Regions from separate parts of the Mesorhizobium sp. M7A.F.Ca.CA.002.04.1.1 genome, predicted to be linked through region 1. Evidence: riboswitches for the same ligand, from Rfam matches in the RefSeq annotation. Region 1 holds a riboswitch; the other holds the start of a gene.

The links. A riboswitch is a leader RNA that binds a small molecule or an ion and turns the genes downstream of it on or off. The one in region 1 is predicted to bind thiamine pyrophosphate.
Region 2: it holds a riboswitch for thiamine pyrophosphate, as region 1 does, so the genes downstream of both, ENZ75_RS06915 (YkoF family thiamine/hydroxymethylpyrimidine-binding protein) here and thiC (phosphomethylpyrimidine synthase ThiC) in region 1, are expected to answer to the same signal.

Annotation. Positions count from the first base shown of each region.
Region 1 is NZ_RZPL01000136.1:51-8,893, reverse strand. Features, by position in the region: gene thiO (glycine oxidase ThiO) at 1-668, opposite strand, end outside; gene thiC (phosphomethylpyrimidine synthase ThiC) at 665-2,500, opposite strand; TPP riboswitch at 2,604-2,720, opposite strand; gene ENZ75_RS09940 (hypothetical protein) at 3,038-3,301, opposite strand; gene ENZ75_RS09935 (metallophosphoesterase) at 3,793-5,130, shown strand; gene ENZ75_RS09930 (hypothetical protein) at 5,133-7,199, shown strand; gene ENZ75_RS09925 (hypothetical protein) at 7,196-8,251, shown strand; partial or broken gene ENZ75_RS09920 (IS5/IS1182 family transposase) at 8,652-8,843, shown strand, end outside.
Region 2 is NZ_RZPL01000084.1:283-3,969, reverse strand. Features, by position in the region: gene ENZ75_RS06925 (ABC transporter ATP-binding protein) at 1-353, opposite strand, end outside; gene ENZ75_RS06920 (ABC transporter permease) at 350-1,111, opposite strand; gene ENZ75_RS06915 (YkoF family thiamine/hydroxymethylpyrimidine-binding protein) at 1,204-1,812, opposite strand; TPP riboswitch at 1,803-1,916, opposite strand; gene ENZ75_RS06910 (hypothetical protein) at 2,101-2,418, shown strand; gene msrA (peptide-methionine (S)-S-oxide reductase MsrA) at 2,488-3,006, opposite strand; partial or broken gene ENZ75_RS06900 (glycosyltransferase family 39 protein) at 3,089-3,687, opposite strand, start outside.

The DNA.
Region 1 (8,843 bases):
TGATCGGTGCGCGGCACGGCATAAAGCGGAAAGCGTGGATGAAGCAAACGGACCGGCCGCGACAGCGAGACATCAGGCGTGCGAAGGATCAGCATTTCGCCGCGAACACCGCGCAGCCTGTCATCGGCCGCTGCCATTCCCATGCAGTCTATCTGACGGGCGAATCCCGAAACAGGCCGGGCGTCGCAGCCGAAGTGGAATTTGACACCCATGGTCGCAAGCTTGTCATGAAGTGCCGCCATCGCCGGGCGTGGGTCGAGGTGAGCCTCGTCGGGGAAGAGCAATCCACGCCGGAAGCGGCCGGCGAGGTCGGGTTCCAGGAGCGCAATTTCGTTTTCATCGACGCGCCGATGCCCTGACGTGCGACTGGCGAACCGGTCAAGCTCACCGGCATCACGCGGCGCGGCCACGACCAATGTCCCGGCCCGTGTCACCTGACCCGACAGCACCGCATCCCACCAGTCGGCAGCATCGCGTCCGAGATCCAGCACCGGCTGCTCCGCGCTTTCGCGCTCGCACCATGGCGCCAGCATGCCGCCGGCGAACCACGACGCGTTGCCACCAAGGCCATGCCGCATCTCGGCGACGGTGACCGTCGCGCCGCGGGCGGCGAGTTCGAAAGCGACGGTGAGGCCGGCAACGCCGGCCCCTTTGACGAGCACCCTCATGATGGTTTGGGAGCCTCTGGCACGACCGGTACGCCAGTCTCGTCCGCCTGCATGTAGAGATCGCCGCCCTCCCGGTATTTTGCCGCCATTGCCGCCATGCCTTCCTTCTGGGCCTCGGCACGGATGTCGTGGGAAATGCGCATGGAGCAGAATTTCGGCCCGCACATCGAACAAAAATGTGCCAGCTTGTGCGCCTCCTTGGGCAAGGTCTGGTCGTGGAAGGACCGTGCGGTTTCGGGGTCGAGCGACAGGTTGAACTGGTCCTCCCAGCGGAACTCGAAGCGCGCGCGCGAAAGGGCATCATCCCTGGTTTTCGCTGCCGGATGGCCCTTCGCCAGATCGGCTGCATGGGCGGCTATCTTGTAGGTGATCACGCCAATCTTGACGTCGTTGCGGTCGGGAAGGCCGAGATGCTCTTTCGGCGTGACGTAGCAAAGCATTGCGGTGCCGAACCAGCCTATCATGGCGGCACCTATCCCTGAGGTGATGTGGTCATAGCCCGGCGCGATGTCGGTCGTCAGCGGCCCCAACGTGTAGAACGGCGCCTCACCGCACACTGCGAGCTGCTTGTCCATGTTCTGCTTGATCTTGTGCATGGGGACATGGCCCGGGCCTTCGATCATCACCTGGCAGTCCTTTGCCCAGGCAATCTTGGTGAGTTCTCCAAGTGTTTCCAGTTCGGCGAATTGCGCCGCGTCGTTCGCATCGGCGATTGAACCGGGACGAAGGCCGTCGCCGAGCGAGAAGGAGACGTCATAGGCTCTGGCGATGTCGCAGATCTCCTCGAAATGCTCGTAGAGGAAGCTCTCCCGGTGATGGTGCAGGCACCATTTGGCCATGATCGAGCCGCCGCGCGAGACGATGCCCGTGACCCGGTCGACGGTCAGCGGGATGTAGTGCAGCCGCACGCCGGCGTGGATGGTGAAATAGTCGACGCCTTGCTCGGCCTGCTCGATCAGCGTGTCGCGGTAGACCTCCCAGTTCAGATCCTCGGCGATGCCGTTGACCTTTTCCAGCGCCTGATAGAGCGGCACCGTACCGATCGGCACCGGCGCATTGCGCACGATCCAGTCGCGGATGTTGTGGATGTTGCGGCCGGTCGACAGGTCCATCACCGTGTCCGCGCCCCAGCGGATAGCCCAGACCATTTTTTCGACCTCTTCGGCCATCGACGATGTGACAGCCGAGTTACCGATGTTGGCGTTGATCTTGACCAGAAAATTGCGACCGATGATCATCGGCTCGCTCTCGGGATGATTGATGTTGGCGGGAATGATTGCGCGCCCGCGCGCCACCTCGTCGCGCACGAATTCGGGTGTGACGAAATCTGGGATCGCCGCGCCGAAGGCTTCGCCGTCGCGTTGCAGCTTGCCGCGCATCACCTCGCGGCCGAGATTCTCGCGGATGGCTACGAACTCCATTTCTGGCGTGATGATGCCGGCGCGCGCATAGGCAAGTTGGGTCACCGCCTTGCCCTGCTTGGCCTTGAGCGGCCGATTGCGTATCGGAAATTCCGGTGTCAGGCGCTCGCCGGTGGCGAATCCATTGTCTTCCGGCCGGACGTGGCGGCCGTCATAGGCTTCGACATCGCCACGCGCCGTGACCCATTCGTGGCGAAGCCGGGCAAGGCCTTTTTCGATGCTGGTTTCGACTGATGGATCGGTGTAGGGGCCGGACGGATCGTAGACGGTGACGGGCGGTTCGCCGGCCGTCGGATGGACGGAAATCTCGCGCATCGGCACCCTGATCTGCGGGTAGAGGACGCCGGGCTTGTGGATTTTCCGCGAGGCGGGCAGTGGTCCCGTCGATACGGCGGGGGTGAGGGCATTCATCGTGAGGCTCCTTTGCTCATGCATTGGAGACCCAGTTCTGTGCCGGAAGGATGAAAAGACGCTTCTGTAGACCTGCTGCAACAGGACCTCGGGCGTAAACTCCCGCAAAGCGCTTGCACCGTCCCTACGCCAGTATGAACTGGATCAGGTTCAACGGGTCACTGCGCCGCGAAAGCCAGCAGTATCTCAGCCCCTTGCCGGGACTCCCCTGGTGAATGCCTTAGGTTGAACGGGCTGACGCTATCTTGTCAAGCGCATTCGGGCGCCTTCGGCCGGTGGCGACGACCGGCGGCCAGCCGGGCGGAGAGCTCGCGCATGCATCGGGGACAAGTCACGCCCCGTAGACCGGGGCTGAATGGCCAAAGCCTCATTCGCTTCGTGAAGGATGGAGAAACTGTATTGGCCATGTGCGCGTATCGACCAAGTAGCTCAGGCGGTCACGGATGTGGTTATTCTGGTCGAAGGTGACGAACGGCCTTGGGGGTCACCTCCTTTAGGATTCAGAGGTTGGAAGACGGCTTCTCGCGATCACGGCCATCAGGAAATACCTGTCTTCGGCTCAACCTCGACATGGCGTCCGATCGACCGCAGATATACAGCTATCTCGTTCATGAGATGATCGCGTTCGCCGTAGATTTCAGCAATCCTACGCAGCTGTGGCTCGACGGCCCTCCGTTGCGCTGGCGTGAAATCAGCATCGCCAAAGACGTATCCCAAGTTGCCAATCGCGCAAATTTTGCAGCCGGCGTCCACAACTGCTTGTACGAATGCCGGAATGTCTTTTTCTTGCATGGTCTTCATGTCGAACCTCTCGTGAATGGCGTGCTTGCGCCCCAATCTGCCTTTTCAGCGTGTCCTCTGGGCGGCGCAAGCCCTGAGCGTGACTGTGCACGGGCAACCTCGACTATCCCATCTGCCACGCTCTTTAGAATCGGTGGGGTCTGGTGATCGCAGGCTGGGCCACTCAAAAGCCTGCAAGAAGAAAGTCATGGCGACCATTGCTCAAGATCGCAAGGGTGCGTGCAAGACCTTCCGTTGGCAGTCATGCACGCTCGCTCAGAGATAGTCCGGCCGCGGAAATTCTCCCTTATTCGTAAGAAAGCTCATTGAGCAACTGGGCATTGAGCAACTGGGTCTCACGTCACGGGTCTCGTGTGCTTCACAGCCGAAAAATAGCCGCCGTGGCAATTCTCGAAAAGTGCAGGCTACCTCGTTAAGGACACTGCGGATGATCGTTCGCGCTTGGCAAAAGCGAACGGATTAGTCTATGGCTCTCGGCAGGGGGGCGAGTTATGCGGCGGGTGCGAATCCTTCAAGTAGGCGATATTCACTATCCGGACTGGCATCCTTCCTCTAGCAACATCGATGCCAAGGATAGCAAGTTCGCTCCGAAAATAACGCAGAAGCTACGCGCGTCTTCGCTGCGTGCCGTCTTGACGAAACTTCGGCGGCTGACGACTTCGAAGCCCTTGGATTCGATCGCCTTCATGGGGGATTTCACGAGCCGTGGCGACAAGACCTTCATTGCTTCGGCATTCCAGCATTTCACGTTGCTCTGCCGCGCACAGGGACGCAGTTCAAAGGCGCTTCCGTTGATATTCGTACCGGGAAATCACGATGTGAACCGTGATGACGCGCGCGAACTTGGACCGACTGAGAAATTCAGCGAAATGGCGAGTTTAGCCGCCCGCTTGGGTTGGCAGACCGTTCCCGTGGACCAACCCGTGCACTTCAGACTTCCGACAGGATCCGCAGGCGCAAACTTCATCCTCGTCAACACAGCGATAGGCAGTTGGGAGCTTCAAAACCTTCCCGCGTTCCTTCGTGATCGTCTCGAGGCACTCAGTCCTTCTACAGAGCCTCTAGATCTCGGCTCGCCGGACATCTCGGGACATTCGCCCGCGACACCTCCCAGCGATCCAGACAAGGAGGCGTCCGACGACGAGTATTACGGTCAGATGGACACGCCATACATCTCGCGTGAGATGCTTGCAGGCCTACAGGAATTGCTCCAGCAGCCCGACATGCGTTACGGCATCATAATCGGCCATCACAATCTGCTGCCACAAAAGACTCCGCGCATTACGCCATACGCGGAGATGCTCAACAGCGGATTTGTCAGAACTCAGCTGCTGCAGGGCAACAAGCCTATCGTCTACCTGCATGGACACATACATGCTGATCCGGTCGAGATCGTCAACGATCCAAGGTTTCCGGACGGCAAATTGATCTGCATCTCAGCACCAGAGATACAGTCAGGTTTCAATGAGCTCGTCTTCTTCACGACCGATCAGGGAGAGCTCGTCGGCATCCGACTTATACCCTACCGCACCAATGTCGCCGACGGGACGGTCATGGAAGGCGAACATTGCTTTATTTCGACCATGTCCAACGGCAAGGCCTTTCTGAACAACGACACGTTTGACCTGCTGCGCCGACTGCGCGACCATGCCACCAGGCGCGGGAATGGGTTACTCTTCTGGGACGAGATCACTGAGATTGCTGCCTCCGCCGAGCTCGGGCTAGATCTGGAAGACTCTCTTCTGATGCTCCAAGCGGCGCGCTTCATCGAGATAGACGGCCTCACCAAGGCAAACTCGGCTTGGCGCATTAAGGTAAGGGACGAATAGCGATGGAGAATCCGTTCGGCCCCAACAGGATCGAGTACGAAAGCCGCCCGATACTGTGGTTCAGTCAGAAGTCGGCGTTGATTTCTGCCGCCGCCAAGCCGGTCTTCGTCGCAGGGACGAGAGGCAGCGGCAAGACCAGCATTCTTCGCTCGCTTTCCACAGTCCATATTCTTGAAGACAAAAGTCTCTCGGACCAAGTCGGCAAGCTCGCTTGGTATGGCGTCTTCTTCCAGCTCAATGAGACATTCTCGCCCCTAATCGACAACGCCGTTCTGAACCTCATTCCGGAGCGGATACGCTTCGACACGGCCGCCGTGATCCCGCGGCAATTCGTAATCTTCTCTCACTATCTGGAGCTGAAGATAGTCGAACGCCTGCTCGAGAGCATCGGCCAGCTCAGACGCGACGGCCACTTGAAATACCGGGCCTCCGAAGATAGGGACGTCGCCCTGGCACTGCATCGCGAAGTGCTGCACTTCATACCCCAACCTGCCCGTCTCGACTTCTTCAGCATCGATGAGCTGCGGGGTGGGATAACCCGGTACGTCGACGAATGCTTCAACGCGTTCTTCTTTGCCGCCGATGCCGGAGCGACCGGCTTCAGAGCAACAGACCCTGGCGCGATCATTAACAAGGTCGCGACCGCGATCACTCCACTTTTAAATGGCCCATCTTTCGCCGGTGACAGGGCGCCCTTCTTCAAGATACTGATTGACGACTGTGAAGCACTGACACCGCTCCAACAGCAGTTCCTGAACACCTTGGTGAGAAAGACGCGCGGCAACGTGAAATGGGTCCTCGCCTACATCGGCGGCCTCTACGACACGATCCGGACGATCATACCCGGCCAGTCGCTCTCGAATGCTGACCGGGACGTCGAGAATCTTGATTCAGTCGATCCGAGGGAGTTCGCCACGCTGTGCGAGAACGTGTCGTCGCTTCGGCTGTACTATGCGCTTCCTGACCATCTGCGGAGTGATCTCGAGCGCAACGATGCGCTCAGCGCGTTTTCGCTCAAAAACCGGCTGGGGCGGCTTTCCGTCAATGACATCATCGAGCGGGTTATCATATCGGGTCATTCCGAGGGCAGAGAAGAGCTTGTGGCACTTGCTGATGCAGCACGTGAATTCCTCTCCGTGAATTTGAGGACGGCGGATCAGCAGCAATTCCTTCTTGATCGAAAAGCGCGCCCTTATGCCGAAGGGCTGGCGCTCGCGCTCATGAACCCGGAAATTAAGCGCCGGCCCATGAGCAAGGCGGATGCTTCAAATCTGAAGAGGTCGATCGCCCGGAAACAGGGATGGGCTTTTCTGAAAGCGTGCCAGATGCTGCGTCTGCATGACTACCCGTACGTAGGGCACCAGATCATCACATCATTGAGCGACGTCTGTATACGCGATTTCCTTGATATAATGGGAGAGATCTTCCGCCGCAGTGTTCCGAGTTCCAGTGATCCACGAAAACTGGTGGAATTCATCAACTCGGATTTACAGATTCATCTCGAACAGCAGAGACAGGCTGTGAACGCCGCCTCTCAACGGAAGCTTGATGGACTTCAGGCGCTTTCACATCCGTACGAAGAAGAGAGCGTGCGCATGGTGCGGGCGTTGGGTTACCTGACCGCTCGCCTCCAGACAGAGTTTGCCGAAGAAAATGCTCTAGGAACGACAGAGAGAGGCATTTTCAGGGTTGATCTAAAGGAAATGCGCTCGCTGGTGAACCGACTGGAGCAACCCAGCGGAAAACTGGACGAGGTCCTGCGTCGGGCGGAAAGGGATGGGTTTATCCGGGAGGTCTCCGCCGCCGGCAACTTTGAGGTGGACCGCGCCGACCCCGCATCGAAGGAGATGATGATCAGATTGCATCGGCGATTTGCACCTTACTTCGGGTTCTCCTATCGCGGCCCGTACGAAATCAACACAATCCCTGCGGCGCGGATGGTCGACCTGCTTTTTACCAGGCATCGGCTCCCAGAAGACTGGGCCGACTCGGTGTTTAAGGAGCTCGTCGCGCGGCCCGCACTCAAGACCGAATTCCAGCACTCGCTTTTCGAGAGCGATCTCGAATGACCGCTTCAACTGTCGAGTATCGAGTCTTCGGCCATCTGGCCGTCACCGAGAAGGCGAGAGATGCAGGTACCTGCGAAACGATGGAGGCAGATATCGCGATCGTCGCGCTTGGATGGGAAACGCGTTTCGCCGCGTTCGAAAACCATCTTGACCTGAAGGTCGGCAAGATCGTGGTTCTGGACTTTGCTCTGAAGGAAGCGAACGTCCCAGCCGTCGAAGAAAACCGGCGAAAGCTCATCGCTATGGGTACCCGATGGGGCGTCGAAGTGACTGTGATCACCCTCGAGCCTTCCATCGAGTATCAGAAGAACATCAATCTCCTCGATCACCTGCTCACTCAGATGGCCGCTTCATGTGGCTCATACGAAGGAAGCCTGCGGAAGGTTTTCGTCGAGTGCTCGACGATGCCGCGAATCTACATCCAATGGCTGATTGCGGTGGCATTCAAGAAAATGTCGATTCAGTCTCTCGAATTCGGGTACGCCGAAGGTATCTACGGGAACGCGATCGGCAAAGAGGATTTTTCCAGCGGCTTGGACCGATACGTCACCGTCCCTCATCTTCAAGGCAGCGGAGGAATGGGCGAAGAGAAAGTCCTGCTCGTGGGGATCGGAGGAGATGCCGACGTATTCTACGGATTGATCGATATCGTCAGTCCGGAACGGATCTCGCTCCTCGTCCCAAGAAGCGACAAGAATGCGCATATCGATGCTTTGCTCGATCAACAGGTGGCCAAGGTACGTGAAACCCACCGGCTCGAAGATGGCGAAGTTCGCGACATCCAGGCTTTCGGGCTGATGGCCCACCTCGATGCTTTCGAGACGTATCTCGACGGGTTCGGCTCGCGTGCGGTGGTGAACGTTTTTGTCAGCGGCCCGAAGGTTCAGGCCATCGCTGCTGCCGTGCTCGCCTGCTCCGACAGCCGCGTCCATCTCAAGGCAAGAATTCCCACCTCCTATGCCCATCGTGAAGTCTCAGCGAATGGGCGGTATCATATCTATAGGCTGATTGACCTGACATCCCCTGCCTGCAGCCTTCCCGGGACGTTCTGACACTATCTTGCATTCGAGTAGCATCATGGTCCCAGTAGCCGTTCCGCCAAGCCTTCAGCGCATGTTCGTGTCGCCCGATCCGGTCGATGGGGGGCTAATTCCCACTTGGAAGCTGCTCTACATCAGATCAGGGGGGAATGCAGACTGGCAGAATTCCGTCTAATTAGCGACTAGCTAAAACATATACTCAGGCGAGACTGTTCAGCATAGAAATAGTGAGTCGGCCGTGAACTATCCGCAAGCCATTGATCTGGCCTGTTGATTGAGGCGGATAGCGGCTTTGGAATTGCAGGATTAGCGGTATTTGGACGCTGTTTTCCTGCAATTCGGTTTTGCGATTCCCTTGTGGCGCGGAGCGTGATTCACTCGGTTCGGCGGCGGCGAATCGAGGGGACAGCGAATGTCCAGGCCACGCGAGAAGCGCGAGACGGGAGAGCAGGACCTGTTCCGCTCCCGGCTCGACCAAATCATCAACATGAAGCACGAGCTGGTGCGGCTGGCGCAGGCGATCGACTGGCCGGTGCTGGAGGAGCGTTTCGGCGCCGTCTATTCGGACGGCCCCGGCATGCCGCCGCTGCCGACCCGGCTGATG
Region 2 (3,687 bases), on a different contig from region 1:
CCGAATTCGGCAAACAACGGCGCAACGCGCGCCCGCGCCGCCTGTCTCCTCATACCTTGCACTTCGAGCCCGAGCGTCGTGTTGTCGAGGATGCGCCGCCATGGCATCAGCGCGTCGCGCTGCGGCATGAAGGCGAAGTGCCTGCCGTGGTCGTCGAGCCGCGCGCCGTCGAACAACATCTCGCCCTCGCCATGCTCGGCGCCGGTCAGAAGCTGGAACAGCGTCGACTTGCCGGCACCCGAGGGTCCAAGGATCGAGACGAACTCACCAGCGCCGACGCTGAGCGAAATATCGGCCAGCACGTCGAGCCCACCGAACGCCTTGTGCACATGCCGCAGTTCGAGCCGGCTCATCGCCAGGCCCCCTTCCCGGCAGTTTCCCTGTCGGCTCGCTCCCAGGGCATGGCAAGGCGCTGCAGCAACACGGTCAACCCGAACAGGACAAGGGTCAGCGCCGCGCTGACACCGACGGCGGCAAGAACCAGATCAGGACGGAAATTGTTTTTGGCGTTGAGCATGTAGATGCCCAGACCCTTCGCGGCACCGGCATATTCAGCGAAGATGGCGCCGACCACCGCATAGGTGATGGAGATCCTCAACCCGGCAAAGAAGTAAGGCAGCGCCGAAGGCAGCCGCGCCAGCAGGAAGATGCGCCAGCGCCCTGCCCCCATGGCGCGCAGCATTTGCCCGATCTCGGCCTCGGTCGCCTCATAGCCTTCGACCAATGCAACCAGCATCGGAAAAAAGGTGACCAGCGCCACCAGCATGATCTTGGGCGCCAGCCCGAAGCCGAACCACAGCACCACCAGCGGCGCGACCGCCACCAGCGGCAAGGTCTGGCTGACGATGAAGACGGGAAACAACGCACGCCGCAGCGGCTGGAAGAAGTCGACCAGCATCGACAGCACGAAGGCGGCGCTGAGCGAACAGGCAAAGCCAAGAAGCGTGGCACGGATGGTCGGAACGGCATTGTCGGCCAGCGCCTCGCGATTGAGCATCGCTTGCTCGAAGACGCGTGACGGCGCCGGCAGTATCGTGGCCCTGATGCCGGAATAGGTGGCATAAAGCTCCCACGCCAGCAGGAGCAAACCGGCCGAGATCATGGCCGGCATTGCCTTGACGAGAAAGCTCGCGATCGGGCGCGAAGCGACTGATGATGAGACCACGGGAGATAACCTTTGACGGCCGCGAGAGCGGCGCGGCTTCAGACGGCCGACGGGCTGTTGGCCGAGACCGTGACGTCGAGGGTTACGTGGCCAGCGCCTGGTCCGAAACGGCAGAAAGCCTCGTCCAGCGCCGAAAAGATCGCACCGGCATCACCGCGCAGTTTCGTGCAGAAATGTTTGGAGCGCTCATAGACGCCGGACTGCTTGAGAAAGTCTATGCAGCCGTAGATCTCGTCCATGTGGTCGTCTGTGCCCATCACATAGAGCGAGAACTGCGCCGCCGCCGGCTGGCCGGTGGCAGCAGCATTGCGCACCGCCGCGATGGCCGCGTCCTTGCGGGGGCCGAGTGGACCGACGGGCCCGCCAAACGCATCGGAGCGGCAGATCGGATCGTCCGGCTCGCCAGGGCAGCCGCGCGAGATGGTGGCCGACAACACGCAATGTTTGCCGCTGCGTGCCGCCGCCACGAAGAGGTCGCGCATGGCAGGAAACAGCACTTCGGGCGGCCCGATCAGCAAGGTCGAGATGTCGTCGGTCTCGATCCTGAGTTTGTCGCGCCAGGGATCGAGCGCACCGAGCGCGCCAAGGATGACACCGACGAAATCGTCGGTCATGGGATATAGGGAAATCTGTGCGCCTGAAAACATCGCCCGCCTCGCTCCGCTGGTATTACCCAGATCAGCTTCTAGGGTCTGTGGGCTTGCCGCCCCCGTCTCAGCCCCGACCGTACGGAGCACCCCTGTGGATGTGCGCCTTAAAGCATCATTCGAGTTGAAGGAAAAGCCGTTTTTTTTATCGCACTGCGCCAAAAGCATTGCGCCAGGGCGGGAGCGGTTGGCTCTGCCGGCGCGAGAATTTATCGGGAACCTTCACCAGGCCGCGAGGTTGTCCCACCAGTCGCTACGCGACGAGTTCACAGACAATGGAGACAAACCATGTTCATGAAAATCCTCGCAGCTTCGGCGCTCACCATTGGCCTGGCGACATCGGCCATGGCGCAGAGCAATGGCACAAGCGGCACCGACGGATCCGGCGGCAGCGGCAAGTCGGTCACCGTCGACCCAAATACGCCGGCTTCGCCGAACACGGTAGACCCCGGCACGACCAACAGTACGACGGTAGCACCGGGCGCCACGAATTCAAACGCGGATGAAAATTGCCCTGCCCATCCGCAGGGCGCACAGCCCGATGCCAGTGGAACGTCGCCGGGCACCACCGCGCCGACAGTTAATGACAACCATTGCGGCAAGTAGGAATTGCAATGAAAAGAAGCCGCGGAGCGAGCGCTCCGCGGCTTCTCAAATCCTGTCGTATCAGTGTATCTACGGCACCGCTTTTTCCCGAACCGGCAGCTTCCACCCCGGCCTGACGAAGTGGCAGGTGTATCCGTTGGGGTATTTCTCCAGATAGTCCTGATGCTCGGGCTCGGCTTCCCAGAAGGGGCCAACGGGTGCGACTTCGGTGACGACCTTGCCCGGCCACAGGCCCGAGGCATCGACATCGGCGATCGTGTCCTCGGCGATGCGCTTCTGTTCGTCGCTGGTGTAATAGATCGCCGAGCGATAACTCGTCCCGACATCGTTGCCCTGGCGGTTGCGGGTCGTCGGATCGTGGATCTGGAAAAAGCGTTCCAGCAGCGTGCGATAGCTTATGATGGCCGGATCGAAATTGATCTCGATGGCTTCGGCATGGCTGCCGTGGTTGCGGTAGGTGGCGTTGGGCACGTCGCCGCCGCTGTAGCCAACACGGGTGGAAATGACGCCGGGATAGCGCCGTATCAAATCCTGCATACCCCAGAAGCAGCCACCGGCAAGGACTGCGCGTTCGGTCGAAGTCGCCATATCACGTCTCCTCAAAGGCAAGTTTGTCTGGACATAGATGGGCATTGTCACCTGCTTCGTCCAGCGGACCGGCGGATCTGCTTCAGTTGCTCGGTCGGGCGAGGCCGTCGATAGCACCCGGCAACTGCCGCGCGCCAGGCGGAATGGCTGCGAAGCTGATCGCCACCGGCGGCGCCTTGAGCGACCAGTCGAAAAGAACGGTTTTGATCGGGATGTCGCCCACCCACGCCTGCAGATAAGATGGCACATCGCGCCCGGGCCAGACCAGCAATATGCCATGCTCGCGCAGCCGCTCCTTGGTGATCCAGGGGGCGTACTGCATGTTCAGTTCGGTGAAGATCGACGGCTTGTCATAGGCATTGAGGCCCGCCAGCGGCGCAATAAGGGCATGGCCGCCGACGATGTCGAGCCGATCGGGCGTCGCAGCGTGCCAGACAGCCTCTGCCTCATCCGAGATCTTTTGCGCCGGCCAGCAGACGGCGTCCATGCGCCCACGCAGATTGCATTTCGTCCAGCGGATGCCCGCATAGGCACCGGATATGCCGACAATGGAGATGAGCGCGCAGATCGCCAGCTTTCGCATCTCGATGGCGCCGAGGCGATGGCCCAGCAAGGCGAGCGCCACAACGCCAGCAAGATTGTACATCGGCGCGCCCCAGGCCTCGCCGGCGCCGGTGAACA